Regions from separate parts of the Nakamurella sp. UYEF19 genome, predicted to be linked through region 2. Evidence: riboswitches for the same ligand, from Rfam matches in the RefSeq annotation. Region 2 holds a riboswitch; each other region holds the start of a gene.
The links. A riboswitch is a leader RNA that binds a small molecule or an ion and turns the genes downstream of it on or off. The one in region 2 is predicted to bind cobalamin.
Positions count from the first base shown of each region.

Region 1: linked by a shared signal. The riboswitch ahead of ABIB25_RS14395 (CbtB domain-containing protein) and the one ahead of ABIB25_RS05995 (ABC transporter substrate-binding protein) in region 2 are both predicted to bind cobalamin.
Region 3: linked by a shared signal. The riboswitch ahead of ABIB25_RS08285 (ribonucleoside-diphosphate reductase subunit alpha) and the one ahead of ABIB25_RS05995 (ABC transporter substrate-binding protein) in region 2 are both predicted to bind cobalamin.

Region 1 covers NZ_JBEPNO010000009.1:108,419-114,956, forward strand. The annotation lists gene ABIB25_RS14380 (DNA-3-methyladenine glycosylase family protein) at 1-844, shown strand, start outside; gene ABIB25_RS14385 (hypothetical protein) at 884-1,087, opposite strand; gene ABIB25_RS14390 (HNH endonuclease signature motif containing protein) at 1,578-3,215, shown strand; adenosylcobalamin (AdoCbl) riboswitch at 3,282-3,441, shown strand; gene ABIB25_RS14395 (CbtB domain-containing protein) at 3,446-3,673, shown strand; gene ABIB25_RS14400 (CbtA family protein) at 3,702-4,565, shown strand; gene ABIB25_RS14405 (hypothetical protein) at 4,540-5,265, shown strand; gene ABIB25_RS14410 (YhaZ family DNA alkylation repair protein) at 5,258-5,656, opposite strand; gene ABIB25_RS14415 (sensor histidine kinase) at 5,660-6,538, shown strand, end outside.
Region 2 covers NZ_JBEPNO010000002.1:602,312-608,849, reverse strand. The annotation lists gene ABIB25_RS06005 (MFS transporter) at 1-1,036, opposite strand, end outside; gene ABIB25_RS06000 (helix-turn-helix transcriptional regulator) at 1,098-2,099, shown strand; cobalamin riboswitch at 2,135-2,271, shown strand; gene ABIB25_RS05995 (ABC transporter substrate-binding protein) at 2,360-3,463, shown strand; gene ABIB25_RS05990 (FecCD family ABC transporter permease) at 3,541-4,524, shown strand; gene ABIB25_RS05985 (ABC transporter ATP-binding protein) at 4,539-5,306, shown strand; gene ABIB25_RS05980 (adenylate kinase) at 5,331-5,888, opposite strand; gene ABIB25_RS05975 (FadR/GntR family transcriptional regulator) at 6,208-6,538, shown strand, end outside.
Region 3 covers NZ_JBEPNO010000003.1:464,897-471,434, reverse strand. The annotation lists gene ABIB25_RS08305 (TauD/TfdA dioxygenase family protein) at 1-86, shown strand, start outside; gene ABIB25_RS08300 (ATP-grasp domain-containing protein) at 76-1,425, shown strand; gene ABIB25_RS08295 (D-alanine--D-alanine ligase family protein) at 1,429-2,493, shown strand; gene ABIB25_RS08290 (DMT family transporter) at 2,545-3,447, shown strand; cobalamin riboswitch at 3,535-3,770, shown strand; gene ABIB25_RS08285 (ribonucleoside-diphosphate reductase subunit alpha) at 3,915-6,538, shown strand, end outside.

The DNA of each region.
Region 1 (6,538 bases), on a different contig from region 2:
CCACGGCCCCGGCGACCCGTGCCATTCCGCCGGCGCCGACGGCACGATCTGGCGTACGTCGATGATGCCCACTGGGCCCGTCACCTATCTGCTCGATCAACTCGGCGCGCATCAGATCCGTTGTCGTGCTTGGGGTCCGGGCGCTGCCGAACTGATCGATGGCCTCGGCGACCTGCTGGGCGAAACGGACGATTCAAGCACCTTCGCACCGGAGGACCCCAAGCTGGTCGACGCCCATCGGCGCCACCCCGGACTGCGGATCCCCCGGACCGGCCGGGTCCTGGAGTCCCTGATCCCGGCGATCCTCGAGCAGAAGGTCACCGGGAAGGAGGCGTTCCGGGCCTGGCGGGTGCTGGTCACCCGACATGGGACGGATGCTCCAGGCCCGGCACCCACCGGCATGCGGGTGCCGCCGACTGCCGAGCAGTGGCGCATGGTGCCGTCGTGGGACTTCCACCGCGCCGGCGTCGACCCGAAGCGCTCGTCGACCGTCGTGACGTGCGCGCGGTTCGCGCGACAACTGGAAGGCTGCACCGGCCTGGACTCGGCCGGTGCCCGTGCCCGGCTGATGTCGATCCCCGGGATCGGCGCCTGGACGGCCGCCGAGGTGGGGCAACGTGCCCTCGGCGACGCAGACGCCCTGTCCGTCGGCGATTTCCACCTGTCCGGGGTGATCGGCTGGACGATGCTCGGCCGACCGATCGACGACGCCGAGATGGTCGCCTACCTCGAGCCGCTACGGCCGCACCGTCATCGGGTGGTTCGGTTGCTGGAAGTCAGCGGGCAGGCGTTCAAACCAAGATTCGGGCCGCGGATCACCATCCAGGACCATCGCGGTCACTGAACTCCACCCGCATCTCACCCGTAGCCGTCGTCGACCCGGTCAGAGCACCAAAACCAGGACGACGGCAACGATCACGATCGACAGGATGACGGGGATCAGCAGGCCGGGCCAGACCCAGAGCCGCTGCAGCCCGGTCCTGGCCTCTGTCTCGGAACCCGATCCCTGGGGACCTGACTCCACGAACCGCCGGAACATCTGGGTGTCCGCGATGTCGTGGGGATCGTCCGCGCCGGGGCTCGTCATGGGTACATCCAACACCACCGGCGCCGCTGACGGGTCGACGTACGAGCTCGATCCGTCGACTCCGCTGGTCGCTTCCCGGAATTCCGTCGGGGTGGTCGGCCGCCACCGGTCTTTCGGATGGCGGGGGCATGTCCGTTTTGTCCCATAGCCGTTCCGGGCTGGAACGTCCGACCCCGTCCGAACCCGGCCCTCTGGCGCCCGCCGTGCATGGTCCGGTCTCGGCATGGGCCGGTCTCGCGACGGTCCGGTCTCGCGACGGTCCGGTCTCGGCATGGGCCGGTCTCGGCAGATCAGGGGCTCTCCTGCATGTCCGATTCGTCCCATGAGCGTTCCGGGCTGGAACGTCTCCGATCGCCTCGACAGCCCTCCCGCGTCCTCTTGACCAAGGACTGTCGGTGGTCCGGACTAGCCTCGAACGTACGTACAAACAGTGTCGGTGCCCCCCTCCGACCAGCAGTGATCATCCCATGTTCGAACCGAGAGGCAGCCCGTGAATGTGCTCAGCATCGATCCGAAGGCCGACCCGCCGAGTTTAATACCGACCTCGAAACCGACCGACCTAGGTCACGACGAGCTGGAACTGATCCGCGTCCGGTTGAGCGCAGCTGCCGGCCGGATGGCGTCTGCCGAGTGCTGGTGGCTCGATCTGGTCGCCGAGTGCGACGAGACGCTGGCCTGGTTCGGCTACGGCGTCCGCGACTGCGCTCACTGGGTCGCGTATTCCTGTTCGATGAGTCTCGGCACAGCCCGCGAACACGTTCGTGTCGCGCGGGCGCTCCGCACGTTGCCGCTGATCCACGGCGAGTTCGCCGCCGGACGGTTGTCCTATTCCAAGGTCCGTGAGGCAACTCGGATCGCGGGCCGTGTCGAGGAAGCCACCCTGCTCTCGCTGGCCCAGACCCTGACCGCCTCGCAGTTCGAGACCTCCACCCGAAAGTTCCGCAAATATGATCCGGATCGGGTGGAGCAACAGAAACGACGCAAGGCCCGGTGGTTCGTCGACGACGACGGGATGGTGGTCCTGACTGCCCGCCTGCCGGCCGAGGAGGGGGCGGAACTCATCGCGGCCCTTGATTCGTCGGCGCACCAGCTGTCAGCGCAGCGCGCCGACGCCACCCCTGGCACATCATCACCATCAGCAGATTCCACGCAGCCGCCCGGTGCCGGAGCCCCTTTCGGCATCTTCGACAACTGCACTGTGGAAGCCTCCGCGGTTCGGCGAGCACCCGATCCATCGGTGAGCTGCGTCGATGCGCTGCTCCGCGTCGCGCGCGGGTTCTTGGCCGGCAGCCCCGCGGATCCGTCCGGCGAGGATCGCCATCTGGTCGTGGTGCACGTCGATGCCCGCCTTCTCGCCGAGACGGTCGGACTGCCGGTCCCCGAGTCGGTGGCGCCTGAATCGGTAGCGCCTGAGCCACTGAGTTCCCCATCGGAGGCGCCGCCGGCGGCCGAAAGGCTGCGGGCCGCAGACGAGCACGAGCACCTGGACGTCTCGGCGGTCCCCGCGGAGAAATGCTGCGAGGTCGCCCGCATCGGTGGCGTCGCACCGGGAACGGCGGCGAGGCTGGCGTGCGACGCGATGGTCGTCGCCATGGTCCGCGGTCACGCGGGCGCGGTCCTGAACTACGGCCGCAGGCGACGGCTGGTTTCGCCGCACCAACGGAGGGCCCTGATGGTCCGGGACGGCAGCTGTCAGTTCCCGTCCTGTGCCCGGACGACGCACCTCGTGGCCCACCACGTGCAGCACTGGGCCGCCGGTGGTACGACGGATCTCGGCAATCTGGTTCTGCTGTGCCAGCTCCACCACATGGCAGTCCACGAAGCCGGTTTCGGCGTCGCAGCCGCGGCGGACTCGACGAAGTCGGTACCCCGGTGGCAGTTCACCGACCCCGGAGGCATCGTGCTCGAGCCCGGTCGCTTCCGTGTCGATCAAGGCGACGGGTCCGGGTTCAGGACTACCTTCCCGTTGGACCGGGATCTGGACGAGATCACCCGGTGGACAGATCGTGGGTCCGAAGCCATCCGCCCGCGGTGGGCCGGAGAGAAGGTCAGCATCGGTGACATCGTCGACGTCCTACTGCGAAACACTCTTGACAGCAACCCCATCGACCGTCAGAAGGCGGCGTGATCGGACCGTTGTGGGGCCATGGCCCGGGGGCGCCCGTGGGGCCATTGCTCTGCGCGCACCCGGGGGGCTACGGTTTGGGCTCGTGAAGGTGTGAGGAAGCCGGTGTAAATCCGGCACGGTCGCGCCACTGTGAGCAGCGTTCGGGGTCTCCCCGGTTTCTGTGAGTCAGGTCTTCCGCCTTCACGTGCCCCCTCGATCACGGGACGCAGAATCCCGGAAGGAGCTCCACCATGACCACTGCTGCCACCAGCGTGGCGTCACCGACGGCCATCCCCACCCAGGTCGTCATCCCACTGTCCAAGGCTGCAGCCTGGCTGATCACGGCCACATCCCTGGCGCTCGCCGTGTACTACTTCGTGGGCATCGACCAGGGCGCCACCTCGGTCTTCGGGAGCAACACCGCCATCCACGAATTCGTGCACGACGCACGCCACTTCCTCGGCTTCCCCTGTCACTGAGCCGATCTCAGTCACCGAGCCCGTGAACATCGCAGCCAAATTGATTCTCAGAGGCCTGCTGGTCGGCGCCATCGCCGGCCTGTTGGCGCTCGCCTTCACTCGCATCTTCGCCGAACCGGTGATCAACAGGGCGATCGACTACGAATCCGCACGGGACGAGGCGCAGCACGCCTTGGACAAGGCTGCGGGCCTGCCCGTCGACGAACACGGCCACGACATCTTCAGCCGGACGATCCAGGCCAATCTCGGCATCGGAGTGGGGATGATCCTCTTCGGTGCTGCCGTTGGCACCCTGTTCGCGGTGGTCTACACCGTGTCCCTCGGCCGGGTGGGCGCGCTCCGGCCTCGGACGCTCGCAGTCCTCGTCGCAGGCGGAGGATTCCTCGCGCTCTACCTGGTGCCGTTTCTTGCCTATCCGGCCAACCCTCCGGCCATCGGCCACAAGGACACGATCAAGGAACGCAGCGTTCTGTATCTGCTGATGGTGGCCGCCGCAATCGTGTTCCTCGCGTTCGCCGTGCTGCTCGGCAAGCGGCTGACGGCACGCTTCGGCCACTGGAACGCGCCACTGATCGCCGCGGCGGCCTATGTCGTCGTGATCGGCGCGGCGACAGCCCTGTTGCCGTCATTCGGGATGCTCGCCACGAACGTCCAGCACTACGGGGCGCAGGCCACCGAGACGCCACTGCCCCTGCTGGATACCAAGGGCACCATCGTCTTCCCCGGTTTCCCGGCCGACGATCTGATCCAGTTCCGACTGTATTCGGTGGGCGCCCAGCTCGTCCTCTGGGCGGCCATCGGGTTGCTGTTCGCTCCGCTGGCCCACCGGGTGCTGGAACCGACGGACCGTCTTCGACAGGCGTCAGGTGATCGGGAGAAAGCGGCTGTCTGACGACGTCATCGACGAGATCGCTGATCTCGGACCGCATTTCGCAATGGAGATCAGCGATCCCGATAGCGGCGACGGCAACAACAGCAGCAACAACGGTGATCCCTGGCAACCGATTGGTGCCTTGATCGATGGCTCCGCAACTCTTCTGACGCGCTACCGGCAGGTCCAGGACGCACTGACCGCGATGTCCGGGGCACCGGTCGAACTGCGGGTCGCCGCCTCGGTGGGTCATCTCGGTCTCGTCGCCAGGTTGGTCTGCCCGGCGTTCGGAGCTGCGCTCCTCGGCTACCGGCTCGACCTCACCGGGGTGAGGTGGCAGCCGGTGGTGGGCGGAATCCTGCCGCTCTCCGTTCCGCGCTCCGCGCTGACACCGGGGATCGGGACGACCCAAATCGTCGGTGCGCCGATCATCGACCTGCTCGACCGGACGAACGGACTTTCTGTCTCTCGGAAAGTACTGTGGGGCAACGTATTCTCGGCCGTGAACGGGGCCGCTAACACCGTCTCCAGTATCCGACCCGATCTGGCCGACCGAGCTCGCGCGCTCGCCGGCGAAGTGCTTGCCGGATCACCCCTTCGCGACACGTTCGTCGGGACCCCGGGCCGCGACGGCCGCCGGCGGAGCTGCTGCCTGATCTACCGGATCGCCCCACCGAACAGTGGAAGTTATTGCGGCGACTGCATTCTCGCGGTCAACTGAGCAAATCGACCGCGGCACTTCCGGACGGTCTTCCGTTGATCTGCAACTCGATGCGGTGTCTACCGGGGTAGTGCACGCGAGTGGTGATGGGCCGGAACGAATGTCGTTTGACGATGGCCAGATCCTGCCCACCCGGAAGATCACGTACCGCGAGCTTGAAGACCTTCGGCGACGTGGAGCCATTCGCCTTGACGAAATGCACCACGTAGTCGATAGCCAGGTGGACGATTTCCGGTCCGTCGTGACGAAGGCCGAACGACAGTTCCACGACCTCGCCCATCGTCACTGCCGACCGATCGAGCACCAGCGGCGAGACCTGCAGACCTGCGACCTCGGGAAAGCCCATCAGCCGCAACGCCTCCGGATGTCCCTGCTTGATCAGCGTCCGCATCGCATGTCGGACGAGTCGTGCGGTGGTCAGGGCCGGCGCACCCAGCCATCGCTCAGCCGTGCGGAGCGCGAGATCGGCCTCGAGCCGACTGAGATCCCGGTGCTGGCCCTGTCCCCGGTGTCGGCCACGGCCGCCGCCGTGGCCGGCGTCCGCGAGGCCGGTTACGTGGTCTGGGTGACGATGCCCGGTTCGCCGACGATCGGCACGGATCCCGCCGTCGGCGCTCTCGACGGCCCGGATTCGAGGACTGCGCAGGTCACCGAGGTCGCCGCCGCCGCCGGGGCTCCCGGCGGCGTCCTGATCGTCCAGCCGGTCGCCAGATCCGAAGGGGAATCGGTGATCCGGCTGCTCGTCACCGATGACGACCTGTCCGCCGGCGTGCGCCGGATCTGGCTGCTGCTGGGCGGGATCGGCCTCGTCCTCTTCCTGCTGTCGATCTTCGTCGCCGATCGGCTGGCCCGCGCGATGACGAGGCCTATCACCCGGCTCGCCGAGACCGCGGAGCTGCTCGGTCGAGGCGACGTCGGCGCGCGGGTGCAGCCTGCCGGCCCGCCCGAGGTCGCCTCCGTCGGTGCGGCACTGAATCGGCTCGGCGGGCGCATCGGTGATCTGCTGATCAGCGAACGGGAGTCGGTGGCCGACCTCCGACATCGCCTCCGGACCCCGGTGACGGCTCTCCGTCTCGACGTCGAAGGTCTCACCGACGATGACGCCCGCGGTCGGCTCGCCGCCGATGTGGACGCACTCGACCGCGCCGTCGACGAGGTCATCCGCTCGGCCCGGCGTGCCACCGATCCGGACGCGGCCACCTGTGATGCAGCGGCGGTGGTTCGCGACCGCATGGTCTTCTGGTCGGTGCTCGCCACCCATCAGCACCGGCCG
Region 2 (6,538 bases):
CACCGATCCCGGAGGTGACCATCGATCCGATCGCGTACGGAAAAATGACGAGTCCGGTTTCCCAGGCGCTGCGACCGGTTCCGAGTTGCAGGTAGAGGGAGAGCAGGAGGAAGAACGAGCCGATCGCGCCGAAGAACAGCAGGGAGACGGCCAGCCCGCCCGCGAAGGCACGGATGCGGAGGAGCGCGGGATCGAGGATCGGCTGCCCGCCGTTTCGCACCAGACGCTGTTCACGCCAGAGAAACAGTCCGCCAACGGGTATGGCCGCTACCAGCATTGCCCAACCCCACCAAGGCCAACCCCACTCCCGGCCCTGCACCAGCGGCAGCAGGACGAGGACAGCGGCCACGGCCACCAGCACTGCGCCGACCAGGTCGAGCCGCGTCCGGCAGGTCGAACTGGATTCCGGCAGGTACCGGACACCCAGGACCAGCCCGACCACCGCGATCGGCACGTTGACCCCGAAAATCGTCCGCCACCCCAGTCCGAACAGATCGGCATCCACCAACAGGCCGCCGAGCAGCGGCCCGGCCACCGACGCCAGTCCGAGGACTGCCCCGTAGGCGCCGAAGGCCTTGGCCGTGAATGCCGGCGCGAAGGTCGACCGGATGATGCCGAAGACCTGCGGCACCATCATTCCGCCGGCGAGGCCCTGCACGACCCGGGTGGTGATCAGCAGTCCGGCCGTCGGCGCCAGGGCGCACAACGCCGAGGCGATCGCGAAGGCAGCCAGGCCGACCAGGAAGATCCGCCGTCGACCGAACTGGTCGCCGATGCGGCCCCCGGTGATCAACCCCGCGCCGAGCGCGAGCGTGTAACCGGCGAGGGTCCACTGCAGGGCAGCCTCGCCGACACCGAGATCCAGCGCGATCGCCGGGGCGGCGACGCTGACGATCGTGGCGTCGAGCAGTTCCATGAACGAGGCCATCAACACCACGGCCAGCGCGATGGTGGCCGATCGGCCCGATAGTGCTGGCCTCGGCGCGGTTTCGGTGCGGACATCCTGTTCGCCCTCGGGGGCGTTCGTTTTGGTCATGGGCCGACCGTGCTCGGAGAAGCGGCCTGGTACTGGCCGCTATTTCTGCCACACTCCAGAAATGCGAGAAACTTCCGCCCGGTTACTGCTGTTGCTGTCGCTGCTGCAGGCACGGCGCGAATGGGCCGGATCGACGCTCGCCGACCGGCTCGCGGTCAGCATGCGGACCGTGCGGCGCGACGTCGACCGACTCCGTGCTCTCGGCTACCCCGTCTCCGTCACCAAAGGACCGGGCAGTAGCTACCGCCTCGATGCGGGCGCCGACCTGCCTCCCCTGCTGTTCGACGACGAGCAGGCCGTGGCGGTGGCCCTTGCCCTGCAGACGGCACCGACCACGGTCGCCGGTATCGACGACGCCGCGGCCCGAGCACTCACCACCATCCGCCAGGTGATGCCGGCACGTCTGCGCCACCAGATCGACGCCGTGGAGATCACGGCCGTCGGCAGCACACGAGATCCGATGCGGCCGCAAGTCGATCCGAAGGTCCTCGTCGCCGTCGGCACCGCCATGCGCAATCGCGAGGTGCTCCGGTTCGACTACGCCTCCGCTCCCGACCATGCCGACGCACGGCACGACGTGACCGCCTTCTTCCCACCCCGGCGGGTCGAGCCACACCACCTCGTCATGTGGAGTGCGCGGTGGTACCTGGTGGCCTGGGACCTGGACCGGGCCGACTGGCGCACCTTCCGCGTCGATCGCCTCACTCCGCGTTTCGGAACAGGCCCGCGGTTCGACCGCCGCGAACTACCCGCGGATGATGTCGGTCACTACGTGACACGGCAATTCGATCGCGGCTCGACCCGGCGGCGCTGGCCCTGCCAGGGCTTCGTGGAGCTCGACGCGCCCGCCACTCTTGTCGCACGGTGGGCACCGGAGGGCGCCACTGTGGAGGAAACCTCCGAGAACACCTGCACCCTCGGCCTCGGCGCGTGGTCATGGGTCGGCCTGGCCGCCCTCGTCAGCACCTTCGCTGCGGACTTCGAGGTGATGGGCCCGCCCGAGCTTGCCGCGGCCTGCGTCGAACTCGCCGAACGCTATGCCGCGGCCGGGCATCGCGGCTGACATCCCCGTCGCTCCGCTCGCCCCGGTTGACGGTGTTCCGTCGCCGACCGTAGGGTCGCGAGGACTGCTCCCCGTCAGCGAAGTCCGGTGCGAAACCGGCGCTGTCCCGCAACTGTGGTCCTCCGTGCTCCGGCCCGGGGGCTAGCCAGGTCGCCTGACGGGTGGGCGTGATCAACCGGCCTCGAGGAATGGGCCCCGGTTGGCGGCAGCTCTCCTGCCGTCGAGCGAGGCTTCCCTCGACAATCTGCAAGAGGGACACCATGCGTTTCGAGTCAGGGCGTTTCGAGTCAGGGCGTTTCAAGTCAGGGCGTTTCAAGTCAGGAACCGCCGCCGCAATCGTGGCCGTGTGCGCGCTGCTCTCCGGGTGCGGCACCTCGAGCGGGACGACCGCCTCCTCCGCAACCACCATTCCCACCGCGGTGGGGTCGTCCCCCACAGTCGCGTCCGCGCCGGCGTCGTCGATTCCATCGTCGTCGGTTCCGGCGTCGTCGGCCCCGGCTGCAACATCCAGCGCCCCCGCAAGCTCGGCTGCGACGTCCAGCGCCCCCGCAAGCTCGAGCGAACCGGCACAGTCAACGCCCGCCGACTCGGCCCCGAAGCGGATCGTCTCGCTATCCGCGAGCGCCACCGAGGACCTGTACGCGATCGGCGCCGGCGCCCAGGTGGTGGCGGTGGACAGCAACTCCAACTACCCGGCCGGCGTGCCGACCACCAAGCTGTCCGCCTACGAGCCGAACGTGGAATCGATCGCGAAGTACAGCCCGGACCTGGTTGTGCTCTCGGACGACATCAACAACATCAAGGCCCAGCTGACCAAGCTGAAGATCCCGGTCCTGGTGGAACCGGCCGCGACGTCGCTGGACGACACCTACCGGCAGATCCAGTCGCTGGGAACGGCCACCGGCCACACCGCCGCGGCGATCAGGACGGTCAACGACATGCGCGCGAAGATCACCGCTCTGATCGCTACCGTGCCGAAGCGCACCAGCCCGCTGACCTACTTCCACGAACTCGACAACACCCTCTACACGGCATCCTCGAAGACCTTCGTGGGCCAGCTCTACACGCTGGCAGGTCTGAAGAACATCGCCGACGCCGACAACCCGAAAGCGACCCCGTACCCGCAGCTGTCGGCCGAGTACCTGGTGAAGGCCGACCCCGACCTCGTCTTCCTGGCCGACACCAAGTGCTGCCAGCAGAGCGCAACGACATTCGCTGCTCGGCCTGGCTTCTCGGTCCTGTCCGCGGTGGGCGCCAAGCAGGTGGTCTCCCTGGACGACGACGTGGCCAGCCGCTGGGGGCCGCGTGTCGTCAACCTGCTGGCGGCCATCATCAAGGCCGTGAAGTCCGTCCGGACGTCCTGACCTTGTTCGGCGACGGGTTGCGGGAGGTGTCACTGCCCGCGACCCTGCAGCGCTCCCGCCTCGGCCCGTTCTGGGTGATGGCCGGTGTTGTCGCCGTCGTGGTCGCCGCCGTCGCCGGCATCGTCATCGGCCCGGTGACCATCCCGCCATTCGCCGCGCTCGGGCACCTACTGGGCCGAAGCACCGGGCTGAGCCCAACCGAGATCGCCATCATCGACGAGATCAGGCTCCCCCGGGTCGTTCTCGGCCTGCTGGTCGGCGGAACCCTGGCCATTTCCGGAGCCAGCTATCAGGGGGTCTTCCGCAATCCGCTGGCCGATCCCTACCTGCTCGGCGCAGCGGCCGGGGCCGGCCTCGCAGTCACCCTCGTGTTCGTCGGCGGCGTGGACGGCGGGTCGACGGTCGGTGGTGCGCCACTGGCAGCATTCCTGGGAGCCCTGGGCGCCGTCGGCCTGACCTACGCGCTCGGCGTGTCCGGTGGCGGTCGGCCGTCGACGGCCTCGCTGATCCTGGCCGGGGTCGCGGTGGGCAGCTTCCTGACGGCGATCCAGACCTATGTGCAGCAACGCAACCAGGACACCATCCGTCAGGTGTACTCGTGGATCCTCGGCCGGCTCTCCACCGCCGGCTGGAACGACGTCCTGCTCCTGCTCCCCTACGCCGCGGTCTCGTGGATCGTGCTGCTCACCCAGCGGCGGGTCCTGGACGTGCTAGCCGTCGGCGACGACGAGGCGGCAACCCTGGGGATCAACGTCCGCCGGACGCGACTGGTCGTCATCGTTGCGGCATCACTGGGAACCGCTGCGGCAGTGTCGGTTTCGGGCCTGATCGGATTCGTCGGCATCATCGTGCCGCACGCCGTCCGACTGCTGGCCGGCCGCAGCCACCGCGTCGTCCTGCCGCTCTCGCTGTTGTTCGGCGCAGCGTTCCTCTGCGCCGCGGACCTGTTGGCACGCACGGTCGCGGCTCCGGACGAGATCCCGATCGGTGTCATCACCGCCTTCTTCGGCGCCCCCTTCTTCGTGCTTGTGCTGCGGCATTCCAGACGGGACACGTCGTGATCTCGGCTCATGGGGTGAGCGTGACACTGGGCTCCCGAACGGTCCTGTCGGACATCGAATTGAACGTCGACCGTGGTGACTGGCTCTGCGTGATCGGCCCCAACGGGGCCGGGAAGTCAACCCTGCTACGGTATCTCGCGGGGATCGTGACCGGCCGGGGTTCCCTGGATCTCTCCGGGAAGTCATCGACCTCGCTGAACCGACGGCAACGGGCGCAGGCGGTCGCACTGGTGCCGCAGACACCGGTGATCCCGGACGGGATCACCGTCACCGACTACGTGCTGCTCGGCCGCGCCCCGCACATCCACGCCATGGCCGTGGAGAGCCGGCGGGATCTGCACTCGGTCCACGAGGCGCTCGTCCAACTCGACCTGATGGACATGGCCGATCGGGTGGTGGGCACCCTGTCCGGCGGCGAACGCCAACGGGTCCTCCTGGCCAGGGCTCTGGCCCAGGATGCCCCCATCCTGCTGCTGGACGAACCGACCACCGCCCTCGACGTCGGGCATCAGCAACAGGTGCTCGAACTGATCGAGACACTCCGCCGGGAAAGGCATCTCGCGGTTATCAGCACCATGCACGACCTGACCCTCGCCGGCCAGTACGCCGATCGCCTGATGCTGCTGAACCATGGTCTGATCGTGGCGCAGGGCACGGCGGAAGAGGTGCTCACCGAAGCCACGGTGGCACGCTTCTACGGCGCCAGGGTGCGCATCGTGCTGGACGAGGACGGCCGGCCCGCGGTGTTGCCGGTCCGCGGCGTCCTTGACGAGTCGCAATGACAGCAACGCCCATCGACAGCAAACTCAGTGCACGGCGGTGCGGTCGCCGATCCGGCCGATGATGTTCTGGTGCACCAGTTCGACCGAGCGATTGCCGTCGATCGATTCGACCAGGTCGCCGTAGAAGCGAAGAAGCGGCTCGGTGAACTGGTGGTAGAGCGCGAGGCGCCGTTCGATGGCCTCGATCTCGTCGTCGAACCGGCCGCGTGCCACGGCCCGCCCGATGAGGACGTCGTTCGGCGCCGTGAGCAGCACGACCGCGTCCAGACCCGGTGTCCCGGCGATCATCTGCTCGAGCCACTCGGCCTGCTCGGGCGTCCGTGGGAAACCGTCCAGCAGGAACCCCGAGCGCGCATCGGGCTCGTTCAGGCGCTCGGCCAGCATGCCCTGCGTGATCGAATCGGGCACCAGTTCGCCGGCCGCCAGCGCGTCCTTGGCCTGCTTGCCGAGGAACGTGTCGGCACTGATGTTGGCGCGGAACAGGTCACCCGTCGAGATGTGCGGGATGCCCCAGTGCGGAGCCAACATCGCCGCCTGCGTGCCCTTGCCCACACCCTGCGGGCCGAATATGAGAAGCCTCATCGTGGTCGGTTCCTTCCAGAGGGTATGGCGCTCCACCGGAGTGGAACATGTGGACTCCGCGGTGAGCTCCAGCTTTGGGCCCTGGGTCGTCCGCAGATGTCCGACCGTACCGAGGATCTGACCCCGCGCCGCGTCGTCGTCCTGTCACCTTGGCCACTGGATCGTGAAAGCCTGCGCCGGCACCCTGCGCCCTGTACCTGCACCCCAACGGCCGAAGCCGGCGACGGGATGGGCGGTGATCGTGGCACGGGGTACGTTGCTGGCATACCCCACGGTCCCGATGGTCCAGGAGCTCCCGTGCCGGCGCGAAAGGTTCGACGTGGCTGTCACTGACGAGGCGATCGACAAGATCAAGACGATGATCCTCTCGGGCGAGCTGACGCCCGGGGCCCGGCTGCCCAGGGAGGCCGACCTCGCCGCCGACCTTGGCGTATCGCGCAATTCCCTGCGAGAAGCGGTGAAAGCCCTTTCCCTGGTGCGGATCCTGGATGTCCGTCAAGGAGATGGGACCTATGTCACCAGTCTCGACGCACCGCTGCTGATCGATGCGCTCGGCTTCCTGCTGGACTTCCACCAGGACGATTCGGTGCTGGACTTCCTGGCCGTCCGGCGGATCCTGGAACCCGCCGCCACTGCCCTGGCCGCGAGAA
Region 3 (6,538 bases), on a different contig from region 2:
ACGTCATCGGAGACCGGGTCATGCACCGCGGGATGGTGGCGACCGGGACGAAACATCGGGACGGGACGTTCCCGCATGTCGACTGAACCGGCCACCCCTCGCGCCGAGGCGGTTCAACAGCTGCGGACCGTCGGTAGAACCGTTGGGGTGCTGGCACTTCTACAGGTAGCCCTCCCGGTCAACCTGGCGCTCACCGCCGTTGCCCTGGTCCGGTCGAGCGTCATCCGAAAGCCGCAGCAGACGGTGTCGCGTCCTCGTACGATCATGGTCAGCGGCGGGAAGATGACCAAGTCGTTGCAACTCGCTCGCTCGTTCCACGCCGCCGGCCACCGCGTGATCATGATCGAGTCGCACAAGTACCGCTTCACGGGGCACCGATTCTCCCGATCCGTCGATCGTTTCTACGCTGTTCCGAAACCCCAGTCACCCGAGTACGTCCAGGCGTTGGTCGACATCGTGCGGAAAGAGGCGGTCGACGTCTACGTCCCGGTCTGCAGCCCGGTGGCCAGCTACTACGACGCCCTTGCCAAGCCCGCTCTCTCGGAGTACTGCGAGGTCCTGCACTGCGATCTCGACATGATCTCCGGTCTTGACGACAAATACGAATTCTCCGCCATGGCAGCATCTCTGGGGGTGTCGGTACCTGACTCCCATCGGATCACCTCGCCGGAGCAGGTGGCGGAGTTCGATTTCGCCGAGGCCGAGAACTCCTACATCCTCAAGAGCATCCCGTACGACCCGGTGCATCGGATGGACCTGACGACGTTACCGCGCCCCACCCGTGAGGCGACAGCGGCTTTCGCCCGGTCCAAGCCCATCGGCGGCGATTCGCCGTGGATCATGCAGGCGATGATCAAAGGTCAGGAGTACTGCACGCACAGCACCGTGCGGGAGGGCCGGATCCAGGTCTACTGCTGCTGCGAGTCCTCCGCCTTCCAGATCAACTACGAGATGGTCGACAAGCCCGAGATCGAGGACTGGGTCAGGAAGTTCGTCGAGCCGTTGAAGCTGACCGGGCAGGTGAGCTTCGACTTCATCGAGGCCGACGACGGGCAGGTCTACGCCATCGAGTGCAATCCCCGCACCCACTCTGCGATCACCATGTTCTACGACCACCCGGATCTGGCGAACGCCTACCTGGACGACGACCACCCGATGATCACGCCGCTGCCCGGCAGTCGGCCGACATACTGGATCTACCACGAGGTCTGGCGACTCCTGACCCGGCCGACGCACGTCGCCTCGCGGCTCAGGACGATCTTCCGCGGCAAGGATGCGATCTTCGACTGGGATGATCCGCTGCCGTTCCTGATGTTGCATCACGTCCAGATCCCCTGGCTGCTGCTGAACAACCTGCGGCAGCGCAAGAGCTGGATCCGCATCGATTTCAACATCGGCAAGCTCGTCGAGCCGTCGGGGGATTGAACCGTGACGCTCCGGGTGCTGCACCTCACCGGGTCGGCCGTCAGCGATTTCCTGGCCGACCTGTCCCGCCTCTATGCCGCGGACTGCCTGGAGGCGACCGCCGACAGCGAGCGCTACGACTTCCACATCGCCTATGTCACACCGGATCTGCTATGGCGCTTTCCCGTAGACCTGAGCCAGGCGGCCATCTCCGCGGCGGCGGCGATGTCGGTTGGCGACGCGATCCGGCACATCGCCGCGATGGCGCCCGGTGTCGTGGTGCCGCAGATGTTCTGCGTTCCCGGCATGACGTCCTACCGCAGTCTGTTCGATGTGCTGGGTGTTCCCTTCGTCGGGAACAGGCCAGAGGTGATGGCCCTGACTGCGAACAAGGCACACGCGAAGGCGGTGGTCGCTGCGGCCGGTGTCCTGGTGCCTGCCGGGGAGACGGTTCGCCGCGGCGACCGGCCGTCGTTGGCCCTTCCGGTGGTGGTGAAACCGGTGGACGGGGACAACTCGCTCGGAGTGACCCTCGTGCGCGCGCCCCACGAATTCGCGGAGGCGTTGGACGCGGCTCTCGAGCATTCCGACGAGGCCCTGGTCGAGTCGTTCGTCCAACTGGGGCGGGAAGTGCGCTGCGGCATCATCGTCCGGGACGGTGAGCTGATCTGTCTGCCCCTCGAGGAGTACAACGTCGACAGCGCGACCAAGCCGATCCGCAACCATGACGACAAGATCAGCCGCACCGGCGGGGGTGAGCTGAATCTGGTGGCCAAGGACAGCACCAGGGCGTGGATGGTGGCGCTCGATGATCCGATCACCCGCCGGGTCTGGGAGGTGGCCCGGCAATGCCATGTCGCCCTTGGCTGCCGGCACTACAGCCTGTTCGACTTCCGGATCGACCCCAGCGGGCAGCCCTGGTTCCTCGAGGCCGGCCTCTACAGCTCGTTCGCCCGCAAGAGCGTGATCAGCATGATGGCGAAGGCGGCCGGGATCGGGCTGGACGAGCTGTTCGAGACGGCCGTGCGCGAGAGTCTCCGTTCGAGCAGCTTCCGGGGGTCCAACACATCACCGAAGATGATGAGATAGTACTGAAGAAGTAAATGAACGTACCGCACGAAAGTGCGCAGGCTTCGGGGTATGACGTCCAAGCGCGCACTGTTCGCCGGTCTCGGTGTCGTCGTGCTCTGGGCCGGCGCCTTCCCGGCGGTGCGGGTGGCGGTGCCCGAGTTCGGCGTCGCCGGTCTGTCGGTCGCGCGACTGTCCGTGGCCGCGGCCGTGCTGCTTCTGCTCGCCCCGGTATTGAAGGTGAAACTCCCGGCACTGCGGGATGTCCCGTTGATCCTGGGCTGCGGGTTCTTCGGCATGGCCGCCTACCAGATCCTGCTGAACTGGGGAGAGGTCACGGTGCCGGCCGGTACCGCCAGCATGATCGTCGCGGCCGCTCCGCTGGTCAGCGTCGCGGTGGCAGCGGTTGCGTTCGGCGAACGGCTGACCGTGATCAAGATCGTGGGCAGCGCGGTGGCGATCACCGGTGTCGCCCTGGTCGCGTCCGCACGATCGGAACTGTCGCTGTCCTCGTCGGTGTGGATCCTGATCGGTGTGACCATCGTCCAGGGCATCTACCACCCCATGATCAAGCCGCTCCTGCGTCGCTACAGCGGCGTCGAGGTCGCCACCTACGGCATGGTCGCCGGCACTCTCATGCTGCTGCCCGCCCTTCCCGGAGCCTGGGGCCAGATGGGGAGCGCGTCTGCGGGGGCGTGGTGGTCGGTGGCCTTCCTCGGCGTCTTTCCGTCGGCCCTCGGATTCGTCCTGTGGGGCTACGCCGTCGGACGTCTGGAGATGGTGACCTCGACGTCTCTGCTGTACCTCGTTCCCGCGTTCGCGGTGTTGATCGCCTACTTCTGGCTGGACGAGGTCCCGGTGGCCGGCGAATTGATCGGCGGTGCGGTGGTACTGGTCGGCGTGGTCACGGTCGGGCTGGGCAGCGCTGTCAGAGCGCGTCGAACCACTTCTGCCGTGCAGCATCAGCTTCAGTGAGCAAGGTCGGGCCCGGTCCGTCTCAGCTCGGCTCGACGACACGCCCAACACGACATGTGGGGGTTGTTGATCGACATGCCCCCCACATGTACTGTCCGTTCTGCTGGTGGTTCGCCTGACCCGGAGTGAGCAATTCCGGGGAGGGCGTGCCAACAGGGAATCCGGTGTGAATCCGGGACTGCCCCGCAGCGGTGAGTGGGAACGACAGTCGTCATGAAGCACTGAACGCTCCGGCGTTCGGGAAGCGACGGCCAGTAGGAGATCGGTGTCAGAAGCCGGTCGTGCCCGCGAGTCCGAAGACCTGCCATCAGTGCGCGCGCCAGCCGGTGCGCGCCGTCGGTCGACCCCGTGGGAGGGTCCCTGCGCTCCAGGCCATCCTGGGCACCCCGATCGGGCTGCCTCCAGGACGGTCCTGCGCATCCTCCCCGAGATCCGCCGTCACCGGTCTTTTCTCGCGAGGAGAAAGCATGACCCAGACCCTGCGCGGTCTTCACCTTCCCGACGCCCCCGACCCCGTTGATCTGCGTCACGACCTCAAGCTCCGCACCGATCTGTCGGTGATCCGCCGTGACGGTTCCACCGCCCCGTTCGACGCCGGCCGGATCATCGTGGCCATCACCAAGGCGTTCCTGGCCGTCGAGGGCGAGAGGGCCCAGACGTCCTCACGGCTCCGGACGCTGGTCTCCCAACTGGCGGACGACGTGGTCGGCACCCTGCACCGTCGCCATGCCCCGGGCGGCAAGATCAATCTCGAGGACGTGCAGGACCAGGTCGAACTGGTGCTGATGCGGGGCGGTCACGCCGCCGTCGCTCGCGCCTACATCCTCTACCGCGAGGAGCACCGCCGTGCTCGTGACGAGCGGAACACCGCTGTGTCGCAACCTGTTCCGATCCAGACGTCGATGTCGGTGACCTGGCCGGACGGGACGCTCGCCCGGCTGGATCGCGAACGGCTGAGCTCGGTGATCGACGAGGCCTGCGCCGGCCTGGGCGAGACGGATGCCGCGCTGGTCCTGGCCGGTACGCAGGCGAACCTCTACGACGGCATGACGACGGTCGAACTCGGGCTGGCGCCGATCATGGCGGCCCGCGGACTCGTGGAGACCGAGCCGGCCTACTCGCAGGTGGCCGCGCGGCTGCTCGCCGACACGCTCCGGGCCGAGGCCCTGACCTTCCTGCACGACGCGCCGACACAGGCCACCGCCGCGCAGATGACGGCCGGCTATGCGCAGTACCTCCCCGCCTACCTGGCACGGGGGATCGAGTTGGGCCAGCTGGATCCGCAGCTCGCGGAGTTCGATCTCGAGCGCATCAGCGCTGCGGTGGATGGGCAGCGGGACAACGACTTCACCTTCCTCGGCCTGCAGACCCTCTACGACCGCTACTTCCTGCACCACCGCGGCACCAGATACGAACTACCGCAGGCCTTCTTCATGCGGGTGGCCATGGGGCTGGCCGTACGGGAGCCGGACCGGGAGGCCGCTGCGATCGAGTTCTACCGGCTGCTGTCGAGCTTCGACTTCATGGCCTCCACCCCGACCCTGTTCAACGCCGGCACCACCCGGCCGCAGCTGTCGTCCTGCTTCCTGACCACCGTCGACGACGACCTCGACGACATCTTCCAGTCGATCAAGAACAACGCGCTGCTGGCGAAGTTCTCCGGTGGGCTCGGCAACGACTGGACCCCGGTGCGTGGCATCGGGGCGCACATCCGCGGCACCAACGGACTCTCTTCCGGGGTGGTCCCGTTCCTGAAGATCGCGAACGACACCGCGGTGGCCGTCAACCAGGGTGGCAAGCGGAAGGGCGCCGTCTGCGCCTACCTGGAGACGTGGCACATCGATGTCGAGGAATTCCTCGACCTGCGGAAGAACACCGGCGACGATCGCCGACGCACCCACGACATGAACACCGCGAACTGGGTGCCGGACGAGTTCATGCGCCGCGTCGAGAGCGACGGCCAGTGGACCCTGTTCTCCCCGGACGAGGCCCCCGATCTACATGACCTGTACGGCAACGACTTCGCCGTGCGCTACGCCGAGTACGAGGCCGCCGCCGACCGCGGGGAGATCGCCGTCTTCCGTCGGGTCAGGGCCGTCGAGCTGTGGCGCCGGATGCTCACCGTGCTGTTCGAGACGGGGCACCCGTGGATCACCTTCAAGGATCCGTGCAACCTGCGGTCCCCGCAGCAGCACGTCGGAGTCGTGCACTCTTCCAACCTGTGCACCGAGATCACCCTGAACACCAAGGCGGGCAGCCACTCCGGCGGCGCCCCGGAGGTCGCCGTCTGCAACCTCGGTTCGGTGAACCTCGCCGCGCACGTGCGGCCGGATGGGCTGGACGTGGAGCGGCTCCGCGGGACGGTGCGCACCGCGGTCCGGATGCTGGACAACGTCATCGACATCAACATGTACACGATCCCGGCCGCACGCCGGTCGAACCTGGTGCACCGCCCGATCGGGTTGGGCCTCATGGGGTTTGCCGACGCGCTGTACGTCCAGGGCATCGCCTACGCCTCCGACGCCGCGGTCGAGTTCGCCGACACGTCGATGGAACAGCTCTCCTATTTCGCGATCGAGGCATCGTCGGACCTGGCACTGACCCGTGGTCGCTACGGTTCGTACGAGGGCTCGCTGTGGAGCCGGGGAGTCCTGCCGATCGATTCCGTCGCCATTCTCGACCAGCACCGAGGCGGCCTGCTGGAGCAGGACCGCACCCAGCGTCTCGACTGGGACGGGTTGCGTCACAGGGTGAACCGGCAGGGAATGCGGAACTCGAACGTCATGGCCATCGCGCCGACGGCCACCATCTCCAATATCGTCGGAGTGGCACAGTCCATCGAGCCGACGTATCGCAACCTGTTCGTGAAGTCCAACATGAGCGGCGACTTCACCGTCATCAACGAGCATCTCGTTGCGGTGCTCAAGGAGCGGGGCCTCTGGGACGAGGTGATGATCGCCGATCTCAAATACTTCGACGGGTCTCTACAGCCGATCGACCGGATCCCGTCCGACGTGAAGGCGTTGTTCGCCACGGCCTTCGAGATCGACAGTTCGTGGCTGATCCACGCCGCCTCCCGTCGGCAGAAGTG